Regions from separate parts of the Thermovirga lienii genome, predicted to be linked through region 2. Evidence: riboswitches for the same ligand, from Rfam matches in the RefSeq annotation. Region 2 holds a riboswitch; the other holds the start of a gene.
The links. A riboswitch is a leader RNA that binds a small molecule or an ion and turns the genes downstream of it on or off. The one in region 2 is predicted to bind cyclic di-GMP.
Positions count from the first base shown of each region.

Region 1 (5,335 bases), on a different contig from region 2:
GTCATCGTCGTCATCATCGTCGTCGCCGAACGGCTCGTCATCGTCGTCGTCATCGTCGCCTTCTTCAGCTATAGGCACGAAGCAAACACCAAGTCGCATCAAAAAATCTAAATGCTTCTGTGCTTCCTCCAACGTCACCAGATCCCAGTCACACTGAATCAATTGACCTTCTTCATCGTAAAGCTGAGGTACTTCCATCACCTCAACATTGCTAGGTCCAGCTATAGGCTTTACATCCCTGAAGGCATAGGCCATATAACTAGGAGTAAACAACCTCGTTACAGCCACGTAAAAAAGCACGGCAAACACCACAAACCTCTTAAACTTACTACCTGATATACTAACTCTCCTAGGCCTCATCTCTCTCACCCTCTCTTGGCGCAGCAGCACCAATCGGAAACTTCAGCTAACAACTTGTTAATATGTAAATTGGTACCTTTTTACCTTTTTGTCTAGCCAAATACATTTGCCGCCTTTCGGCAGCCAAGTTGTTAAGATGTTCAACTGAGTAGTTTAGCTAGATAATTTATTATAACTCTGTTTTGCCATTCATGCAAATACCAAAATCCAAAATTATTACTCTCCCAGCGCCTGCTGAAGGGCCAAAAGAGCTGAAAGGTTGTGTTGGACGTAATCTATCCGAATATCAAAATTAGCAAAACTTCTCCTTACTCCTCCGATCGACCTAGAGGGATTCTTCAAATGCATGGCCCATGAAGGCCCTATCTGCATCCTCAACAAAAAACCCCCTCCGAGCCTGAAGGTTTTCAGAATATCTTTCCCTTCCTCCTCCAATCCAGCCCTTTTAGCCATCCTGTAGGCCGCGCCTATTCCTTCCATCCTAGTTGCAGCCGGAGTAGACCTGGGATTTTTCCCAAACCCTCCTATCCAGTCGGGATAATATGAATCCTTGTGCTGAGCATCGCTTATGACTTTCGCCAACCTCAAAGCGTGCTTCAAGAAAACTCCTTCTTTGTCGTAACCACTGCGGGAAAGCTCATCCATTCCGTAAAGCAGCCAGTGGTCATGAGGAAGCTCCATATCCTGTTTCTTGCCATCCCTTATCTCGATAATATATCTTGCACCCCTTGCTGCCCCTTTAAGCCATTTATCCGAGTTTTCATCGTCCAACCTTCCCAGCATCGCCAACGCAAAAATAGCTTCGCCAGGGTAGTACACCGAGCGGAAATCAGACACCTCCCCCTCGGGAAAGACTTGCTTGTGTATATAGAACCTACCTGATTCATCTTGAACGGAAAGTATCCACTCTCCCATCCTCTTTACCAATGGCATATATCTATTGTCACCTGTGGCCTCCATGTATTTAGCCAAACTCAGGACAGCCAGCCCATTACCCCCGAGCTTCACATAATCCCCCTCGACCAGGCATGCCATCTCCTCTCCATTTTTTCTGAAGGTTTTCACCTTGCTCAACATGTACTCTATGGCTCTTTTGGCTCCCTTTAGGACCTTTTTATCTCCAGTTTTCTCATAATACTGAAGCATGGAAAATATGGTCCCAGCATGCCGCAACATGTTATAACCGCCTTTGCTTCTGTCCTTGATGGGATCATAAACGTAAGTAAATTTACCCTTTGAATCCACGTTCCTTAGCAAGTAGTAAGCCGCAAGCCTTGTGGACTCAGCGATATCTTGATCTTCATACGAATCATATATTGGGCTTCCCCTGTACAGACGCTGTGCTCTCGAACCATCCCAAAAAACGCTCTCCGTTCTGAAGGCCACATAATCTGCTCTTTTAGTCTCCAACATGGACCTTATCATTTTTTCAGCCGAAAGGTCGCCCCACAGTCCTATGGACGGAGGTTGCAATATTCCATTATCCTTCACTATTTTCTTTGCCAGCACATCTTCTGGCGTAAATATGCAATTATCACAGCCTGGAAAGGCAAGTCCCCAAAGTCCTCTCTCTATGGGCAAGGGCTTTTGAATATTGGCCATCCTCCTGAACTCCATATCCCTTAAAACGTAGACCTTGAACCACCGAACATCAGACAAGTTGACCTTTTTCTCCCTCAGCCGGTTCACAGCATCTGCCAAAGCCACATATATATCGCTTCCCACTCCGTAAGACGTGACGTTTATGCTTTTTCCGTTGCTGACACTCAAAAGTACCAGTTTTTCACTGCCTTTCTCCTTGGCCTGTTTTGAGGCGGCACCACCATTCCTCAAAAGCGAAAGAGTTTTTTCAACCAGCTCTTTCTCGTTGAAGAATACCGGTTCTGTGCTTGAGGACAGAATCTTACCCCAAGGAATGCTACCGCCAGCGAACCCAACACCCACCAAAGGTGTTATCATCATTAGAGACAAAAAAACGACGCTAAACACTACAGCTATTAAATTGCACCTTGATACTTTCAACCTCATCACTCCCAGATGGCTACGGCACCAGATCCCATATGACGCAATGACGTAGCAGCTTTAGTCCACATAATTATAATACACTCTGCTAAAGTTTTGACTATAAAAATCAATGACAATACTTGACAAAAACAAAATAAGTGCCATAATTAAGCATAGGGTTAGTGTTTGTCGGAATAAGAGAATCCGAAAGGGCAAAACCGCCGAAAGGCGGTGGCGCAAAGCCAAGGGTCTAAAGCCTTTAAAGGCCATGACAGCCAGGCTGCCGAAGATTCCAAAATAAGGAATAGTGCGGTGTGGCGCCTTTCGGATTCAAATCTGAAAGGCGCTTTTTTGAGGCTTTTTGTTAAGAACAGAAAAATTCAACAAAACTGATCCTTTAGAAAAACCCGAAAGGGCAAAACCGTCGAAAGGCGGCGACGCAAAGCCGAGGGTCTAAAGCCTTTAAAGGCCATGACAGCCAGGCTGCCGAAGGTAGAGAACATATCCTTTCCTCCCTTCAGGCCGCCTGGCGAGAGAACGAAAAGATCGCTGGGGGGCGACGAGGAAATGAAACACCTCCTTAAGAATAAAACAGCAAAGTTCGTTGCCACACTTATAATTCTCCTGCTTTTGGTTGCGGAAGCCGCAGAATCCTGCACGCTGTGGGCCGCGACAGGATCTGCAACCAGCGGCAATATCACCATATTGGCCAAGAATCGAGACTGGAAGCCTACTCAAAAACATTATTTAAGGAAAGTTACACCAACCCAAGGTTATTCATACGTGGGTCTTTTCGCGGTGGATGAAAATGGATCAGGTTTAAAGGCTGGGGTCAACGAAAAGGGCTTAGCGGTGGTAACAGCTACCGTTTCCGTTGTACCAAAGGATAAAAGGAAAACCAAGGACAAGGACGCCCTCTCCTCACACAAGATCCTCACTTCTTTCTCATCGGTGGATGAGGTGCTGGCAAACCTTGACAGGTTCAAAAGAGTTTCCTTCTACATGATCGCAGACAAAGAAAAGATCGCCGTCGTCGAGGTGGCTCCCGGAGGCAAGAACACCGTAAGAGTAGTGGATGACGGCTTCATAGCCCAAACCAATCACTACATCTCGCCAAAAATGCAAAGATACAACATAAAAATCCCATCCAGCAGCAAAACGCGTTACGAACGTATAATAAGCCTATTGCAGGCCAAGGCGGGAAACTTGACCATGGAGGACTTTGTGGCCTTCAGCAACGACCAAAGCGCAGGCCCCGATGAGAGCATCTTCCGCACCGGAAGCTCTCCTAAAAGATCTCAAACCGTGGCCCAATGGATAATCGCCATTCCTAAGGGGGACAGTCCCAGGCTGTATGTAACCATGAAGGACCCAGGGAAGCCCTTCCGAGCGTTTTCTGGTGCTCTAGAACCCACCTTCTGGAGGGGTGACGTTGCCAAGGCCGCTAAGGTTGACGGCTAAGCTAACGTCAGGACGTAGATTCTATCTCTCTTATCTTCTCTTCAAAACCATAGATAGTCCCGTCAAGTTCTTCGACGGTCCTGTCAAGGTACTCCATTCCTAAAAACTCGTATCCTTTTGGTAAATGGTTGGCAAATCTTTTTACCTTTAACAAGGCCTTCAAATAATTTTTCTCAAAAAGATTTATCACTTCCGCCGCAGTCAAGGCATCAGCCCTACCGTCCCACATAAAGAGCTGAGCCATCTCCAGGTTTTCCCCTATCTCCATTTCTCCATACCATATATCGGCAAGCACCTTTCTAAACCTTTCTCTTTCTCCAGGAGGCGCCAATTCCTTTATAGCCCTCTCGATGATCTTGAGGTCTCTCCTCAGCTCCTCCTCGACATATCTTTCATTGACCACGGGAAGAGAGAACCTGGCAATGAACTTTGCCTCATCCTCCAAGGTCCTCTGTTTTCTCAAAAGTTTCCCGTAATCTGGCATAAGGACTACGGACGCTCTTTCTAACGGCGCCTTCATCAATGCCTTGAATATGTTCTTGGTGCTGGCGCTTCGCTGCTCAAAAGGAGAATCCTTTAGCCAGGTTACAAACCCCTTGTCAAAAAGCCCTTTTCTACCTGCTCGACCAGCCATCTGCAGAAATTCATTCTTGCTTATAGGCTCTCTGTCGTGATACCTCACAAGCTGTGCAAAGACCGCGTATTTGGCAGGAAGATTAACCCCTAGAGAGAGCGCGTTGGTTCCTACGACTACGTCCAGAAGTCTCTCCCTGAAAGCAGCCTCGACCAAAAGTTTTTCCTTAGGCAACATCCCACCATGGTACATCCCCACTCCTCTCAAAAGAGGCATGTGGACTTTATCCACCCCTAGAATCTCGGCTATCTCGTATATTCTCTTCTTTTCTGCCTTGCCCTTGTGCTTCCTGCGCTTCGCTATCCTGTATGCCAGCTCCATAGTGCCCTTTTGAGAAAAAACGAAAACCAATGCATCCTTGACTTTGTCAATGGTCATCGGCTTCTGAGGCAAAAAAACAAGTTCTGTCACTCTTTTTTTGCCTTCGTAAAGTTCAAACGTTCGCCCTGTTATCCTGTTCAAGTACTTTCTTACTTCGCTGCTTCCACCAAAGGTAGCGGACATAACGAGCATTTTGGAGTCTGGATGGGTGCTGCTTACTCCGTCTATGTACGCTCTTGCTCTTTCGGGATCGCCAAAAATGTAGTGAAATTCATCTATGACCACCCTGAGGTTCGGCCTGCTGGCATACTTGAGAGTGTATATCTCCTGGGTACAGCAAAGCACAGAAGCGTCTTCGTTCTTCTTAAAGTCTCCCGTCTCTATTCCAACGTCAAAGCCCATTTTGCGCAGGTCAAGGTATCTTTCATTGCTCAGTGCCTTTATCGGCGCAGTGAATATAACTTTTTCTACATTAGGAGTAGTTGTTTGACCTTCTAAATTAAGCAGACCAGCCCAAAGATAGGCAACCCACGTTTTGCCCGAACCCGTTGGGGC
Region 1 covers NZ_DAITZW010000006.1:55,252-60,586, forward strand. The annotation lists partial or broken gene V7Z69_RS03765 (hypothetical protein) at 1-360, opposite strand, end outside; gene V7Z69_RS03770 (hypothetical protein) at 577-2,322, opposite strand; cyclic di-GMP riboswitch class I at 2,566-2,652, shown strand; cyclic di-GMP riboswitch class I at 2,769-2,855, shown strand; gene V7Z69_RS03775 (C45 family autoproteolytic acyltransferase/hydolase) at 2,836-3,825, shown strand; gene V7Z69_RS03780 (DEAD/DEAH box helicase) at 3,833-5,335, opposite strand, start outside.
Region 1: it holds a riboswitch for cyclic di-GMP, as region 2 does, so the genes downstream of both, V7Z69_RS03775 (C45 family autoproteolytic acyltransferase/hydolase) here and V7Z69_RS02480 (hypothetical protein) in region 2, are expected to answer to the same signal.

Region 2 (16,722 bases):
AAACCAGATGGCCGGCGGAACTTACAGCGTCATAACCTCCAACAACGTTGCCGCAGCCAGTATGCCTGTGGGGTATAACCTCAACGACCCGAACGGGTTTATGTCTGTCGATGATATTTTAACTCTCGACTTGGCATCATCCAACTTATCGTATCTCACCATGTCAATAGAAGTAACCGGTAAGGACAGTGACGCCAACACCCTTGACCTAGCCGTAGAGTACCGGGCCATGCAGAACGACGGAACCTGGACGAGCGGCTCGGTCAACCTAACAGGCGTTGATTCCAACGCAACAAACTTTGATGGCGCCGATAACATCATCTCCGGAGTAAACTTAGGTAATATGTCCTTCGACATCAATACCGCATCGGTGGGAGACAAGGCTGCTCTGACCCTGTGGGATTGGGATACTGGCGGCCTTACAAACGGTGATGTAGTCAGGATAACCGACGGAACCAACAATTACTACTTCAGCTTCACCGATGGTGCCCTTGATGGCGCTTCCGACAAGAACTTCTACATGTACCAGGTGGACAGCAACAACGTCCTCTACGACGGCGCCATCCAGATGGACTTTGACACCTATCTGGTGGATGAATCCCCTGCGTTCCAGTTCACTGTGGCAAGTGGCCTACCTGAGGGTACGGTGGCAACAGGTAACACCAAACTCAAAGACCTTGCCCAGTTCCAGGGAACGGGTGGAGTAAACTTGCTGGAGGATCCTCAGACCATAACCATCGTCCAGGGCGACGGCAAAAAGGCCACAGTTACCCTTTATGCCGACGACACCTTGGAGCAGGCTGCTACCAAGTTCAACCAGGCCATAGCGGAGACCTTGGGGCAGAAAAACTACGTGTCCTCCGCTGATGCAAACAACTTCGTGCAGTTCATCTCCTCCAGCGAAGTAACGGAGAACTCCCCCTACTCCATCGCCGGAACCTTGGTGTTCAGCAGCGCGGTGGCAGGTAAGGCCGGGGAGCTCAACTTCGTCGGAAGCGACTCCATAATCACCGCCTTGGGCCTCAACGTGATCCAGGAAAGCCAGGAAAACCGCTTCTCCGTTGACGTTACCGACTCCAACACCGGAGCAGTGGTAGCAAGCAACGTGGAACTTACCGGAAACACCCTTGTAGGCGTCATCGACCCCAACGTGGACATAGAGTTCGACAAGATGGCCAACGCAAGCATTTCCTGGAACAGCACCACTAAGAGCTGGTCCATAACCGCTGACTCTTCGTCCTTCGAGACCAATGTACACATCACTTCCAACTCAGCAGTCTTCCAGATAGGAGCCAACGAGGGCGAGAAGATGAGCATAGACTTGGGCAACATGTCCGCCGCAGCTTTGGGCGTGGACAAGGTCCTGGTAACCGACAGAGAGAGCGCCGCAAGGTCCATCACCATAATAGACAACGCCTTGAACCAGGTCTCTGAACAGAGAGCTGCTCTGGGTGCCTACCAGAACCGCTTGGAGCACACCATCAACAACCTGACCACGGCAAGCACAAACCTTACTTCCGCGGAAAGCCGCATAAGGGACGTGGACATGGCAGCAGAAATGACCGAATTCACCAAGAACCAGATCCTCATGCAGGCCGCAAGCGCCATGCTGAGCCAGGCAAACCAGCTGCCGCAGCAGGTGCTCCAGCTTCTGAGATAAGGCTATATAAACACAAAAGCATAAAAAGGGGCAGATTATATCTGCCCCTTTTATTTTTTAGCAGTATGTTTTGAAAATTTCTAAAATTAACTCGCCTTATTGACTGTTCGTTGGGATAGTAATATACTCCCCTATATATAGTTTGTAAGCCAAAAGCCGATAAGGGCAAAGCAGGCGAAGGCCTGCGGCGCAAAGCCCAGGGTCTAAGGCGCACATTTCGCGCTATGACAGCCTGGCTGCCGGCGATCTAATCCGCCCCCTGCTAGGCTCTTATCCAAATTAGGGGGAATAAAAGTGCAAAAAGATTATTTTTTCGCTATAGGTAAAACTATAAGAGTCCCCATCATTTGCAGTCGAAATCCTTATTACCTGCGCAGAGTTGAAGAAGTGTCATCTTTGGTCATAAAGGCTGTATCTCTGTGGGAAAGCATCTTCCCCCCAGAGATAAAACCACCGCACCATCACAGCCTGGGACACTTGATTAGGCTGGTCGCAGAAAGCCTCCCCCATGAAAAGCTGAAGCACCTCGAAAACAACCCCTCTTTGAATCGTGCTGCGCTCCTTTTGGATGAAGCAAAGCTCTCTGGATGCAGCAAGAATCTAGAAGAGATTTTCATACGCCTACACGAGGGATTAAACCAACTCTACACGGAATACGGAGAAGAACCTTTCGATGAGGGAAACGACCTATGGTCTCTTCAGCTGGTTTGTTCTAGCATTCCCGATGGGGAAAAACCAGGCTCCGTGAACATAGATCTAATATCAAAAAGCTTGGAAGAAATACGTGCTTTAATTTAGGAGGAACCCGCATCTTCAAGGTCATTTTTCCTGCGGCGCACTATCTGGTCCAAAAGGCCGTCCTCCTGGAGTCCGCCTCCTAGGGCTGGACCTTTATCCTCTATAGACACAATCTTTTCATAAGGGGTAGGCCTTCCTTGGCGAACCAATTCTGTGTCCAGAAGCAGGGCAACGACTACGCCCGTCACGCTCCCACTGTTGATGACGCTCAATAACTCCTGAGCAACCAAATCTTCAAAGGGAAGATAGTGAACCACCAACTCGTGCCGGGACGCCAAATCCAAGTACTTCAACAGCTTTTCGAGATTCAACATCTCAGGATGCTCCATGGCCTGACGCAGTAACCCTACAAGAGTTTTGAGGTTGACATAACTTGAGTTTCTGGCACCATCCATGCCATCCTTCTCCCAGTGAGATACCGTTACGCTGCCCACCTCGAGAAGGACCGCAAACTGAGCCTGAGTCAACCCCAAGCTCAACCTGAGCCTTTTTATGTAATCCGCAGGGACCAAAGGCCCCATTCCGTCCTTTCTAACCCCCATCATAGCCAACATCCCCAACTATCAGAGATTGAACTAACAGCCGCTTAAGTCTTCCCCAACGATCGGAGAAAAACCTTCGTCAGCAGTTCCTTGTCGGGAAAGGAACCCTCAATGCCCCTTAAAGCCTCCAAGAGGGAAAGAAAAAAGCCTTCTTTGACTTCCTCCTCAAAAGGCATCGCTCTTTCTGACTTTATCATATCATATAGATCATACACCTTTAAACATAATTTTATAGACGGCACACTTTGGTTTACAAAAAAGATCAGTGAGGACGCTCCCGCATACCCTCTCTTCTTTGTCACCTTCTGCAGAACGAAGAGAAAGTCCATTGGAGAACAAAAGAGATTAAATTCCCTGCTGTCTCCCTTGATGATGAAGGTCTCACCTTGAAACCTTCCAAGCAAGTCCACCAGAGCCTCCATAAAGGCATTGAACCCCTCCAGGTCCTTCTCTCGGCACGCTGCTTTCTGTATCTCCTTTTGCCAAGAGGCCATCTTGTATCCTTGTTTCCTTCCTGATGAACTCTTAACCTTTTTCTTTGAGGAAGGTCTGTTGTTTCTTTTTTCTTGTGACACAGTCCTGGCCGTCCTCCTTAAAATTCAGGGGGTGAATTTATTGAGTCAAATCAACAAGCCAGAGCAAGAAAACAATCTTTCTGAGCCAGCTTTCGTGGACGCAAGCGGCAAGTACATTGATGCGTCCGACTACTCATCTCTCAAGTTTCGCCTCCCTGCATTGGACATCATGCTGCAAACGATGATCGAAAAAGGCGAAAGCAGGCGGCTCATCGTGCCCCAGACGTACGGCGTCGGAGACGTTTTCATAGAACGTATAGACCCCACAGGCGCTGCATGGAAAATATGGCAGCAAAAGACCTCCAACAACGGCACAAAAACATACTACCCTGCCATTCGGTTCTTCTATGACCCCAAGAAGGGCACTATAAGGCCCATAGACTATAGGGACAAGATGGTGCACCTCGAGGGTAGAAGCAAGACCACTCAGCTTTTGATAGCGTCCTTCATGGCCTACTGGTTCGCTACATTGATGGCCATAAGCTATCTATGCTCCAAAGGACCCAAGGACGAAAAAGAATAACTTCAACGACCTACGACTTCCTCGCGGGGCTCCTTCTTCTCCCCTGAAAGCAAGCTATCAACGTCCAGCACAACTATTATCTCCGAACCGTCTATAAGTATTCCTTTCAAGAACTCCTTGGGTATGCCGCAACTGCCTTTTCCTTCGTCTATGGGCTGCAGATCCTGCCAGGGAAGCTCCACTATATTGGAGACCTCGTCGACCATGATGCCCTGGGTCACCCCTTCATCGGAACTCAATATTAGAATCCTGGCCATGGAAAGGTCATCCAGCTCCTCCATGCCAGCGAACTTTCTCAGGTCTATGAGGGAGATAAGCTCCCCTCTAACGTTCAGAAACCCTTTAAAGTAGTGGGGGGTGCCTGGAACAGAAGTCACCTTCATCAGGGGCAATATCTCCCTGACCTTCTCTATGGGCACACCGTATCTTTCATCTTTGAGACTGAAAACCACGATACTGCTCATTCTCATACCCTCCAATCAAAAATGAATCACGCCACACCCCAAGTCTGGCAGAACATTTTAAGCAAGTTACTCTCTTTGAGTTTCTTGATTACCCCGTTAACCACTCCCCTTATGTACTCTGAACTTTTCCCGTAAGCTTCAGCTATGTCGGAGAGCTTATGGGGACTGGTGTAGTTCCCCAAGCCAAACCTCCTGCACAGTATGTCGTATTCGTCGCAAGAAAGCTCTTTCCTCAAAAGGCTCAAGAACTCATCCCTGAAAAAGGTCCTCTCAAGCACTTCCTCCGGGTCCGTTTCCTCGTAGCCTACAGCACTGTTTCCCTTAAGAGCCTCTGGGCTGACCGAGAAGCTGCCCTGCTCATCACCATCGGCGAAATCTATGGAAAGGGCAACGTCCGATATGACGGCAAGAGATCTGATCCTATCAAGGTCCACCCCATCAGGGAGCTCTAACCTTTCCCCAGACTTGAAAGCCCTCACTTGCTCAGCATAGGCCCTGGCGGAAAGCCCTGCATATCCAGGCACGCTCATTCCCCTTCGATGCTGCAGTAAAGCCACCTTCATCCGCTGGTATATCCAAGGAACTCCGTAGGTACTGAACCTGGTCCCCTTTTTGTAGTCAAAGCGGCTAACTGCTATCATTAGCCCTATGATCCCCTCCTGAACCAAGTCCATAAAGGAGAGAATACTTTGGTCCTGCCCCACTCTCTCTTTGGCCTTTTTGGCGCACGCAATGACCAATCTGAGGTTGCCCAAAACAAACCTCTCGAAGGCCTCACGGTCACCCTCTTCTTGAATCTTTTTGGCCAGCATTTTTTCCTCCTCCGGAGTCAACAATGGGAACTTTCTTATTTCAATATGAAAGGGGTCAAGGGGGGCAACTTCCAAGGGTTCTTCCAAATCCCACAGCTCATCCTGTTCCACAACGGGCTCTTCCAGATCAAGCACACCATCTGCCAGGACTTCTGCCTGATCCTCTTGAGCAGGCGCATAGCCCTGTAAGGTAAAACATATCCCTCCGTGGTTTACTCTAGCCATCTACGGTTCCCTCCCTGGATCCGTCTGCAATTCATCCTACATACCTTATCGGCCGAAATGGGAATAAAGATTAGACCCGAAGGGTCAATTTCACAAAACCTCTTTTAAAGATCATCCAAATGGGATACATTTTAGACAAATGCGAAAAGGAGGCCTTTAGTATGGACGACCAAGGAAGAATAGAGAGAAAACCACCAGTTGCTCCGACGAGAAAACCAACGCTGTACACATCAGAGACTCCTGCAAAACAGGCCAAGCTCTCCTACGCCCACCATGAGTACAATATAGGGAACCTCAAATGGGTGGCCCAAATCCTGGAAGGAACACTGCGCGCCTTTGGCCGCAACGTGAAACTCAAGGTCAAAGAAGAACATATAGAAGCCTACGAAGGCAACAAAAACATCTTCTCCATATCCTACGACGAAGCTTTCAGAAAAGTCGAAGAAATTAGACTAATCCTCTCCTCTCTCGTTGACAGGGAAGCATAGGTTGTTTACATCACACCCACTAATTATACTGTATATCAGATCTAACTTTAGGAAGATACTATAATGAAAATATCTAGGAGGAGTGGTGCACCTTGCGGAAACTGTGGCAGCAGACGGCAGCTTCAATAATAATCTCGGGACTGATCGTGGTCCTTGCGGTCTTGCTAATCGTAGGTTTTCAGATCTATGCATTACAAAAAGAAAACCTCAAAAACAATATAGACCTAACTGTAAGGCACCTGTCCATGGAACTAGAAAATTACGGAACTCATCTCAAATCCCCGGTCGTCATAGTCAACAGGAGCGTTGCAGAAAAGGTCAATCCCGATGGTTGGCTGGCCTCCCCAGAGCTTGAGGACTACTACGCAGGCAACCTTTCTTACGGCCTGATCTCCGTGGCCCAAGATGCCCCATGGGCAGAGAAGTTATACTTCTACTTCAACTCCCCGCTGATAGGCAAGAAGAACATTACAGGCGCCGCGGTAGCCAAAAAAGCCGATGGCAAATGGGAGATCAATACCGACACTTCCTTAACGGTGGACAAAAACGGCTTCACAGAAACCTCTTCACAAGCCCAATGGTTCTTTGTTCCAACGAAGAAAAAGAAGGCCATATGGACTGATCCAAGGATTGTAAGCACTCCAATGGGCAAGAGAGCGGTGGTTACCTACGCCGAACCAGTAATGGTAAAGAGCAAAAAGGATCAACAGGAGATACTTTTAGGAGTGGCGGGCATTGACATCAACATCGAAGCTTTCAGCGATTTCATCAAAAACCGAGGGGAAGGAAATGGCTCCTTCAAGTTTGTGTTGTCCCCTGGCAATAAAGTTATAGCTCATCCCAAACTGGATTCTTCAACGGGGACCATCGACGAAAATGATGCAAAAGAGATAGCTTCCTTCCTCGAGGCCGTCGGAGATGTGAAAGTTATAGGTAACTTCTACGTATCCATTCAAGAGACCCCAAGCGGACTAAAGATAGGCTATGCAGTACCCAAGGCCCTTATTACAGCCCAAATACGCAACCTCCTCTTGAAGATCTCGGGTGTCTCCCTCCTTGCCCTTCTGGTGGCAGCATCCCTGGGAGTGGTGTTCGGAAGGCGTCTCGCACAGCCGATAGTTGAGATAACGGGCATCGCTCAAAAGATGGGAGAAGGGGACTTCAGAGAAGCCAAATTCAACAAGTTCAACGGCGAGGAAGTATCCCTCCTTCAAAGGTCCATATTGGATACCATGAAGAACCTGAGGGAGATGATATCCAACGTAAGCTCCCTAGCAGAGGAGCTTGCGGCCTCAGCCCAGGAAGTAGCAGCAGGGGCTGACGAAACGGGAAGAGGTGCTGAGGAAAGCATAAATCAAGTACAGAAGGTCCGAAACGCCATAGAAAAGCAATCGAATATACTGGGCACCATAGCTCAACAAATAGAACAGGTTGGAGACCTCGTACAAAACATGGAGTCCTTGATGGAGAAGCTAAAGGCTCTCCACGATGAGCAGCTTCAAGCAACACAAAAAGGCGCTGAACTTGTGAGGCAGAGTGAATCCACTGTGAAGGAACTGGATGAAATATCAACGGAAGTAAACAGCTCCTTCAAAGAGGTCACAGAGAGCATGTCTAAGATAATAGGAATGGCTCAAACCATATCCTCCATAGCAGACCAGACCAACCTTCTTGCCCTGAACGCTGCCATAGAGGCCGCCCGCGCAGGTGATGCCGGAAGAGGGTTCGCCGTGGTTGCAGAAGAGGTCCGAAAACTTGCAGAGGAATCCTCCAACGCAGCCCAGCAGATCCATTCCTACATAGAGGAGATACAGCCTCGCGTACAGAAGGCAGAAAAATCCCTATCGAAATCCAATGAGACTACAGCAAAGGGCATAGAAGCCATAGATCAAACCAGGGAAGCCTTCGAAACCATAAGAAGCGACGCTGAAAGAGCAAAAGAAGAAGGAAACCAGGTAGGAAAAGCCATGGAGGAGCTAGCCTCCCTCTACTCCAAAATAGAGGAGGCTTTGAAGACCTTCAACGAGGGACGAAGGATCGTGGAAGAATCCATAAACCATCTCTCAGCTACGGCGGAAGAACAGGCAGCTCAGGCAGAGGAGTTCTCCGCCTCAAGCCAAGGTCTCTCCGAGATGGCAGAAAAGCTGATAGGTGAGATGAACAAATTCAAGATAAGCTAAAAGACACAAAGGGGGCCCATACCGTTGAAAGGTTATGAAGACTCTTTTTTCATGATCCAAAAGCTTGTTGAGAAAGGGCTTGCAGCTAGGGGGGTCCCCATTTACTCCTTAAACTTCAAGAGTTTAAACGAAAAAGAACTTGCTGTGAACATTATACTTTACCTCCCAAAAGACATGGATACGGCAAAGGATTTCATCATTGAACAATTCGACGTTAAAAAGGGACAACAAGAACATATCAAAGGAAGGCCCCTGAAGATACCCGCAAAACTCAAAAGAAAGCGCCAAGGCCTTCCTGAGTGGCAAGACCTTAAGGGTAAGACCATGGTTTTTGTTGTGGACACCGTACTGCACCATGGGTTGAGCTCGCTCATTGCATCTACTGAGGCAAATCCATCAGATGAAGAATCCATTGCTGTCATGAAAGAACAAATAAGCCATATAGAGAACTTCTTCAATGACAAACCCTACGTACAACAAGAAGCAAAAGTGGATGCTAGCCTTAAAGAAACACCACATGTAGAAGAAGACCACACAAGTTCCTCCTTGCTATCCAAGGAGGACATAGAATCTGCCTTGAGCATCATACCAAGCGGCATAACACAACGTTGGGTAGAGTTGGCAGAAGAAAACCTCCTGGCCATAACTAATTCATATGAGGTGAAAGAAGACTGGATCAATAAGCTGGAACCTTTTTTAAAAAACGCAGGTATCACCTCGGAAGAAGACCTCGCCTCCTTCGCAGAGGCTCATCTAAACAGCTGGGAAGACCTGTACGAAGCCTTTGAAACTGCCAGGTTGCAAGGTATAATCCCAAAGGACAACCTTTCCCTCATTGATTTGTTCTGCCTTTTGTTGCAGGGCTGTTTCATGAGCAGTGGAAGGCAATTTTGAAGGGTTGCTGTTTAATATCGACCTTTTACATATACTTTTAGTGAAGTTTGGCAAACTTAATTGCACCGGGAGGAATGTATGAAAACGGAAAAGATAAAAGTCCTCATAGTGGACAACTCCGCTCTCATGAGGCTCATATTGGAGGACATGCTGTCCTCCGAAGAGGATATAGAAATAGTAGGAAAAGCCCGAAACGGTTTAGATGCCATAGAGAAGGTCAAAAAACTTGCACCCCACGTGGTGACCTTGGACATAGAAATGCCCGTCATGGATGGCATAACGGCCCTTAGGGGCATCTTGGAGGCCAATCCAACGGTCAAGGTGATAATGTTCAGCACCCTCACAAAACGAGGAGCCGACGCCACCATAAAATGCCTGGAGCTAGGAGCCTTTGATTTCGTTCACAAACCATCTCAATCTGACAAGGACGAGATCCAAAGCGTAAAAACCGATTTGATAACTAAGATAAGAAGCGCTTTTATGTCTTTGTGCTCCGACAAAACCCTTAAATTAGACCAAACATATCCTAAAAAAGTGTCCAAAGTTCCGGATGAAAAGGGAGATTACAACTTGCTATTAGTTGCATCTTCCACCGGCGGCCCCCAAGCCCTGATGAAACTTCTTCCGCAACTTCCCAAGAACTTTCCCGCTCCAATAGCCATTGTGCAACATATGCCCCCTGGGTTCACCAAAAGTTTCTCAAGTAGATTAGATCAACTGTGTAATATACATGTGGTTGAAGGTTCAGAGAATACTCCTATGACTCCTGGCGTAGCAATCCTGGCACCGGGAGGACAACACATGATAATAAAGGAAACCCAAGGGAGGATGCATTGCCATTTGGCCAACCTTCCCCCAGTCAATGGGGTGAAACCCGCAGCGGACGTTTTGTTTCAAAGCGTTTCGCTGTTGGAAAACGCAAAACCTGTAACCGTAATATTGACGGGTATGGGAAAGGACGGAGCCAAAGGTGCGTTGCTCCTAAAAGAAGAAAAAAACTCCTTCGTGATAGCCGAAAGCCCCGAGACGGCGGTTATATTCGGCATGCCCAAGGCCGCCGGAGAGGTGGGAGCCGTCGATATATTTTTACCTTTGGACCAAATAGCCCCAAAAATAACAAGCCTGTTCCAGTAGTTTTGGAGGTGCTGACGTTTGAAAAAACTTCAAGAGGACCTACTGAAAGAAATAGCTAACATCGGTACGGGAAACGCAGCTACAGCACTCTCTCAGCTGGTGGGAAAGAGAGTTGAGGTCAGCATCCCCGAGGCAGAGGTTCTGCCCTTTGAGGAGCTCCCAACCCATTTCGGAAATCCCGAAACTCCAGTGTGTGCCATACTATCCACATGCTACACCAATCTGGACATCCATCTTGTAATGATACTGTCGGAAGAGGACGCCTTTCAGCTGTCCGAGATGCTGATGGGACAAATAAGCATATCCCCCGATGGAGACCTGTACGAAGCCTTGGTGGAATCCGCCCTGGCAGAAGCTGGCAACATAGTCCTGGGGGCCTTTTTGAACGCCATGGGAGACTTCCTTAACCTGGAGCTCCATCCAGATGTCCCATCCTTGGCCTTCGACATGTTGGGATCCGTACTGGACATCTTGGTATCCATATTTGGCGAAGTTGGCGATACGGCCTTCCTCTTGAACACATCTCTCTCTTTCCCAGAGTTGGAGAGCATGGATCATTTCTCTGGGAAGATCCTGATGGTCCCTGCCCCAGGAACCTTCGAAAAGATCTTCTCCATAATGGGGGTTCTGTAGAATGAACAGGGTGAGCATCGACAAAGAAGTTATACAGTCTTCCTCTATGAGCATAAGCGTGGGAATGGGAGATATTGCAGTAGGCAAATGTCCCACCATATTGTTCAGCCTGGGGCTGGGCTCCTGCATAGGATTGGTCCTGTACTCTCCCAAGGACAAGATTGCGGCCATGGCTCATATAATGCTGCCCGAAAGTTCCTCTAAGCCTAAAGAGGCCTCTGAGAAGCCCGGCAAGTATGCAGATACGGCAGTACCTGCCTTGATATACGAACTGGAGCAACTGGGGATAACGACCAAGTCCCTCAAGGCCAAGATGGCCGGTGGGGCCAAGATGTTCGCCACATCGAAAGCCCCCGCAATGGCCATAGGAGAGAAGAACATTGCCAAAGTAATGGAGATGTTGGATAAATTCAAAATACCTATAGAGGGCAAGGACGTAGGCGGAAACAAAGGTAGAAGCGTAAGGTTCTACACTGAAACATGCACCTTAGAAGTGAAAACCATAGGTTCTAAGCCAAAGGCCATATAAAAGGTCAAGCCCTCTTATCTATGGCAAGAGCCTCACTCCTGGTAGAGGCGTTCATGAACTTGAGCCTCTCCAGGATTAGCTCCGCCAAAAAGCGATGCTCCTCCGCCTGTCGTGAAAGGGTGTAGCTTATCTCCTTGATGGAGATAACCATCTTCAAAAGCTCAGCAGAAGAGGATTTTAACCTCTCACAATCCTGGTCATCCAGGTGCAGGCATATATCCTTGACAGCCGGTTTACATCCCAAGAAATCCGCTAGGGCCTGAGCTGCATTTGCTCGTTGTGCCTCAGCCAGCATAGCCGATGCAGTAACCCTCTGAAGCTTTTCCAGAAGACCTGTCAAAAGCTCTGGTTTGTTGGCCTTTAGGACATCCCTCTCCTCCTTAAGCACCTCAAGCACTTCTCCAAGGGCTTCGACTTGTTTTTGATTTTTATCTATTAAGTCATTCAAAAGTTCGCGTATCATAGTTAGTCCTCCACGCTGTCCTTCAGACTCTCATAAAGCATATCTGCTATCCCTACCCCAGAAGATGCCTCTGCTAGCGCCTCCCCTGTCATCTCCATCGCTACGTCACAAAGAACATTGCCCTTCCTGCCCTTGTCCTCGTCACTTGAAAGGCCTTTCATCGAATTCTTGAGCATCTGCGCCAGAAAAATTCCCTCAAACTTCTTGCATGCGTCCTTCAGGCGCCGTTGCTCCTTTGAAGGGTCAGCATGACGCTGGGGCGCGCTCGCGCTCCCCATTGCCTCGTTTACCTTCATGCCAGGCCACCTCCTACATTATCACAAGCTCTCCCTGCAGCGCACCAGACTGGGCTATAGCCTGCAAGATAGTTATTATGTCTCGAGGCGTAGCCCCTAAGGCGTTGAGGCTTTTTACCACATCATCCACCGTTGCAGTGGTCCTGAGCACCGCAAGGCTCCCTGGCTCTTCCTCGGCCGCCACAGTGGCCTCACTAGTCACCACCGTTTCACCTAAAGAAAAGGGCTCCGGCTGGCTGACGTCCTTTTTGCCTTTCACAGTGACCGTCAAGTTGCCGTGGGCCACTGCTACTTCACCTATTCTGACATCGCCTCCTATCACTATGGTGCCCGTTCGCTCGTTTATGACAACCCTGGCCACAGCATCGGGCCTCACCCTTATTCCCTCCAAGGATGCAACGAAGGGCGTGAGGTTTCCCCTGTATTGGGCAGGCACAGCTATCTCCACCGTTCCGGCATCTACCGCACTGGCTATGGCCATTCCGTAACTTGAATTTATCGCTCTAGCTACCCTATCGGCGGTGGTAAAATCGGGTCTATTGAGGAAAAACATAATCTTGCCATCGTCCTGAACGTCCCATCTAGTCTCCCTCTCCACTATTGCCCCTCCTGGTATTCTGCCGGTGGTGGAAAAGTTCTTCGACACACTGGATCCACCACTGCCGGCGGAGAACCCTCCTATCGATATGGGCCCCTGGGCAACAGCATAGACCAAGCCATTGGCAGCCCTAAGGGGGGTCTGGAGCAATACGCCTCCCTCCAAACTCTTAGCGTCGCCGGCAGAACTAACCACTACGTCTATCTTCTGTCCATTTCTTGCAAAGGGAGGCAGTTCACAAGTTACCGTCACCACCGCCGTGTTCTTGCTTTTAAGATCATCGCGATCGATGGAGATACCAAAGTTCTCCACCAGGTTGCCCAGCATGGCAAGCACCAGGTCCCCTTTGTCTCCCGTACCTTGAAGACCTATAACCAGTCCCATTCCTACAAGCTGGTTGGACCTTACCCCCTCAATTCTTCCTATGTCCTTCAACCTGGTCTCAGGGTAGACCTGAGCATAAGCATCTCCCCATGGAAAAGAAAACAAGACGAAACAAACAACAAATCCAATCAGTTTCCTCAGCATTCAACAAGGATCCTCCCTAAACAGATCAGAATATGGCGTTGAACAGCCTGGTGAGAAGGCCGGGATTCTGTAGGTCACTTATGCTACCTATACCCTCCGCCCTCACTACTACGTTGGCCAAACGGTCACTCTCAATGGTGTTGTCAGGGCCTACATCCTGGGGACGAATTACCCCTTCCACCTTCAGTGTAACCGTGTCTTTGTGCACTTTAATGTCCTTGCTGCCCTCCAAACGCAGATTACCCCCCGGAAGCACCTCGGTGACCATGCATGTTATAGTGGTGGTGAAGTTGTACTTTCGTTCAGTGGAGCCATCCCCCGTGGCGCTGCTGGAAGTACTGAGCCCCAGTTTTTTTATAAAATCCAGTATTCCAAGGCCGTCCCCTGCGGAAAGGGAACTTTGCTTGTTCAAGTCCGTGGCAGCTTCGTTCTTGGCCTGAGTCTTATCGGATACTATCACGGTCACTATGTCCCCCACCTTGGATGGCCTGTGATCCGCCACTAGGGAAGGGCCGTCCACCCATAGGGACTCCCCAAAGACCACGCTTGGAATTAAAATGCAAACCAAAAAACTCAAGAGAACCTTCCTTACCGACTTCACGGCCTTCACCCTTCTCTCAATTTAAATCTAAAAGGACCATCTTTTCGTTGATAACAACAGCCTCTATGTCCTTTCTGAACTTGGGAACCCTCACCCTTATCCTGCTTCCTTGAAATCCCGACTCCAAGGCTATACCCTCGATTTCTACTTCAACTCCACCGGAACGAACGACCACGGTCACCCTATCTCCTCGTTCCACCAAATAGGGCCTCTCTATATCTCTATCGGTTATAGGCTGTCCCTTTTTTATACTCTTGGCACTTTTCATGCCAACAACTTCACCAATATCAGAAAAACACCTTCCATAACTTCTTTTGTACTCCACTAGCTGTATCTCCAAGGCCTCGGGAGACAACACCTCCCCACCCTTTATCCCCTTTGCCGCCACCACAAGGTAGGCAAACCAACGCAGTCTCACAACTTGCGCCATGACCCTCTCTCCATATCTAGTCCTTATTGTGGTGGCCCTTGCTCCTGCATATATGCTCTTAGGGCTTATCACTTCACCGTAAACTTCCAGCTTCTCCGGCTCCATCTCTAGGTGACTCCAGTGTATGTAAGGGTGCTGTTTCTGAAGCCTATGGAGGAACACCTCTGGTCCATCTCCCCTCTGAAGCTGCAATCCCTCCAAAGTTATCTCAGGGACTTCACCAAAGGCATGTGAGGGGCACAAAACCAAAATCAAAAGCAGCAATATTCGAGAAAAGGTCTTCAACATATGCTTCACCTCTGGTTTTATAATACCATCTAGAGAGAGGATAAAGGGTACATTTACCTGCCCCGATAGCCGATAAGAAAATAGAGCTTGGAATCTCTTTTGAAGGGTGGATTTGCTCCATGTCCAATACTTTTTCCGGTTTAGAGATAGGCCGAAGGGCCCTGAACTACTTCAGGCAGGCCATAGAGACATCAGGACATAACATAAGTAACGCCGACATAGAAGGCTACTCAAGACAGAGAGTGGAGGCATCTCCCACTGATCCATACACCGTACCAGGCATAAATTCCCCTGCGGGAGCAGGACAGATTGGCACAGGAGTGGGTATAGATGCCATAATAAGAATCAGAGACGCCTTTTTGGACGAACAGTTCCGGCAGGAATCAACCAAGGAGGGCTATTGGGAAGCTGTCAGCACCTCCCTGGAATACGTGGAGATGTTCCTGGGAGAACCTTCGGAAAACGCCATATCAGGCTCCCTGAGCAAACTGAACCAGGCATTGAACGAGCTTCAGAAAAATCCCGATTCATCGGCCACCAGGGAAAGTTTCTTGAGAGAACTGGATAACTTCTGCACCACAGTTAACCACATCTACGAAAATCTCGATGAGTACCGGTCTTCCTTAGACCAGGAAGTTCAACTAAAAGTAGATGAGGCAAACAGCCTACTAGACAGGATAGCTGCCCTCAACGGTCAGATAAAGACCATAAAGGCCCTTGGAGACGAACCCAACGACCTAATGGATCAAAGGGACAACTTGATAGATCAACTATCGAAACTGGTGGACGTAAAGGTAAGCCAGGCAGATAGCCTCGGCTCCATAAGCGTCAGCTTGGCAGGCCGAATCCTGGTTCAGGACGACCTTGCCAGACATCTTATGCTGGTTCCCCAAGACGGAAACAACGGTTTTTACGATGTTCAAATAGAGGACAACGAGTTTGCAACCTCCAACAACCCCCAGACCGCAACGGCTGCCATATCTCCAGAGGCAACGGAAGGAGTCCACAGTGTAGAGATATCCCGATTAGCCAATGAAAAGCATTGGGCCATTGGAGACAGTACAGGAATTAGCGGTTTTGCGTCCAAGGACGAAAGCCTTGGCATAGAGGGAGGCTTTTCCATACAGGTGGGAACCAACGGTTACTCCCCCTCTTCGAGCTCCCTCGCCGGGGGTGTGATATTGACTTCCCCGTCCACTGGAGATCTAACCCACTATACATTCAGGGCCGCTGCCGGAGGAAAAGAGCAGGTCATTACCGTGGACTGGGACACAACATCAGGGAGTTGGATCATAAACGGCTCCTTCGATGCCGGAAACCAGTTGGAAACAACCGACCTAGCCAACTTCATAAATGATCCTTCCAACGGTGTACCCCTGTACGCATCGGTAGATCCATCAGGAGAGAAGATAACCTTCAAGGGACAGGAAGGGCACCTGGTCTCCCTTACCGACATCGAAGGCAACCTAGTATCTCTCATGGGCATCAAAAAAGACTTTCCCACGGTTCAGATATCCATAACGGAGGAAGACAGCCTACAAACCATAGTCAACAAGATCAACAGTGCATACAGTATAAACTCCCAACCAAGCTCTCCTGAAGAGTGGCTCCACGCTTCCATAGAACAGGCGGTCAACGGCACTTTCTATATAAAACTGGAAAGCAACGTCATAGGAGAAAACTACAGGATAAACATCGCTCCCTCCGAAGGAAGGAGCCTGTTTGCCGCCCAAAAACTGGGCTTGGTCGATTCTGATGGTAAGACCAATATTATTCAGCACTCAGAGGACGCCCTCTTCAAGGTGGATAGTCAAAATTACCTATCGGCCACCAACGTCTTCACCAAGGCACGACCCATAACCAGTTACAACGCATTCAAAGCAGACACACTGGAGGAGGTCATACCTGGGGTGGAACTTCATCTCCACGGAGTGGGCAGAACCGACATAAGAATAGAACGTCACGTAAATGGAGGCTACATCGCCGGTCTCATAATGTCCAGAGATGAGCTGGTGCGGGAGGCCATGAACTTCCTAAACGACTTCGCCAAAACCCTATCGG
Region 2 covers NZ_DAITZW010000004.1:315-17,036, forward strand. The annotation lists partial or broken gene V7Z69_RS02475 (flagellin) at 1-1,660, shown strand, start outside; cyclic di-GMP riboswitch class I at 1,815-1,904, shown strand; gene V7Z69_RS02480 (hypothetical protein) at 1,955-2,458, shown strand; gene V7Z69_RS02485 (helix-turn-helix domain-containing protein) at 2,455-3,012, opposite strand; gene V7Z69_RS02490 (hypothetical protein) at 3,045-3,575, opposite strand; gene V7Z69_RS02495 (hypothetical protein) at 3,616-4,098, shown strand; gene V7Z69_RS02500 (chemotaxis protein CheW) at 4,101-4,562, opposite strand; gene V7Z69_RS02505 (sigma-70 family RNA polymerase sigma factor) at 4,589-5,599, opposite strand; gene V7Z69_RS02510 (hypothetical protein) at 5,761-6,087, shown strand; gene V7Z69_RS02515 (methyl-accepting chemotaxis protein) at 6,180-8,267, shown strand; gene V7Z69_RS02520 (hypothetical protein) at 8,292-9,161, shown strand; gene V7Z69_RS02525 (protein-glutamate methylesterase/protein-glutamine glutaminase) at 9,240-10,295, shown strand; gene V7Z69_RS02530 (chemotaxis protein CheC) at 10,314-10,928, shown strand; gene V7Z69_RS02535 (chemotaxis protein CheD) at 10,930-11,457, shown strand; gene flgN (flagellar export chaperone FlgN) at 11,462-11,920, opposite strand; gene V7Z69_RS02545 (hypothetical protein) at 11,923-12,216, opposite strand; gene V7Z69_RS02550 (flagellar basal body P-ring protein FlgI) at 12,230-13,342, opposite strand; gene V7Z69_RS02555 (flagellar basal body L-ring protein FlgH) at 13,368-13,943, opposite strand; gene flgA (flagellar basal body P-ring formation chaperone FlgA) at 13,960-14,661, opposite strand; gene flgK (flagellar hook-associated protein FlgK) at 14,781-16,722, shown strand, end outside.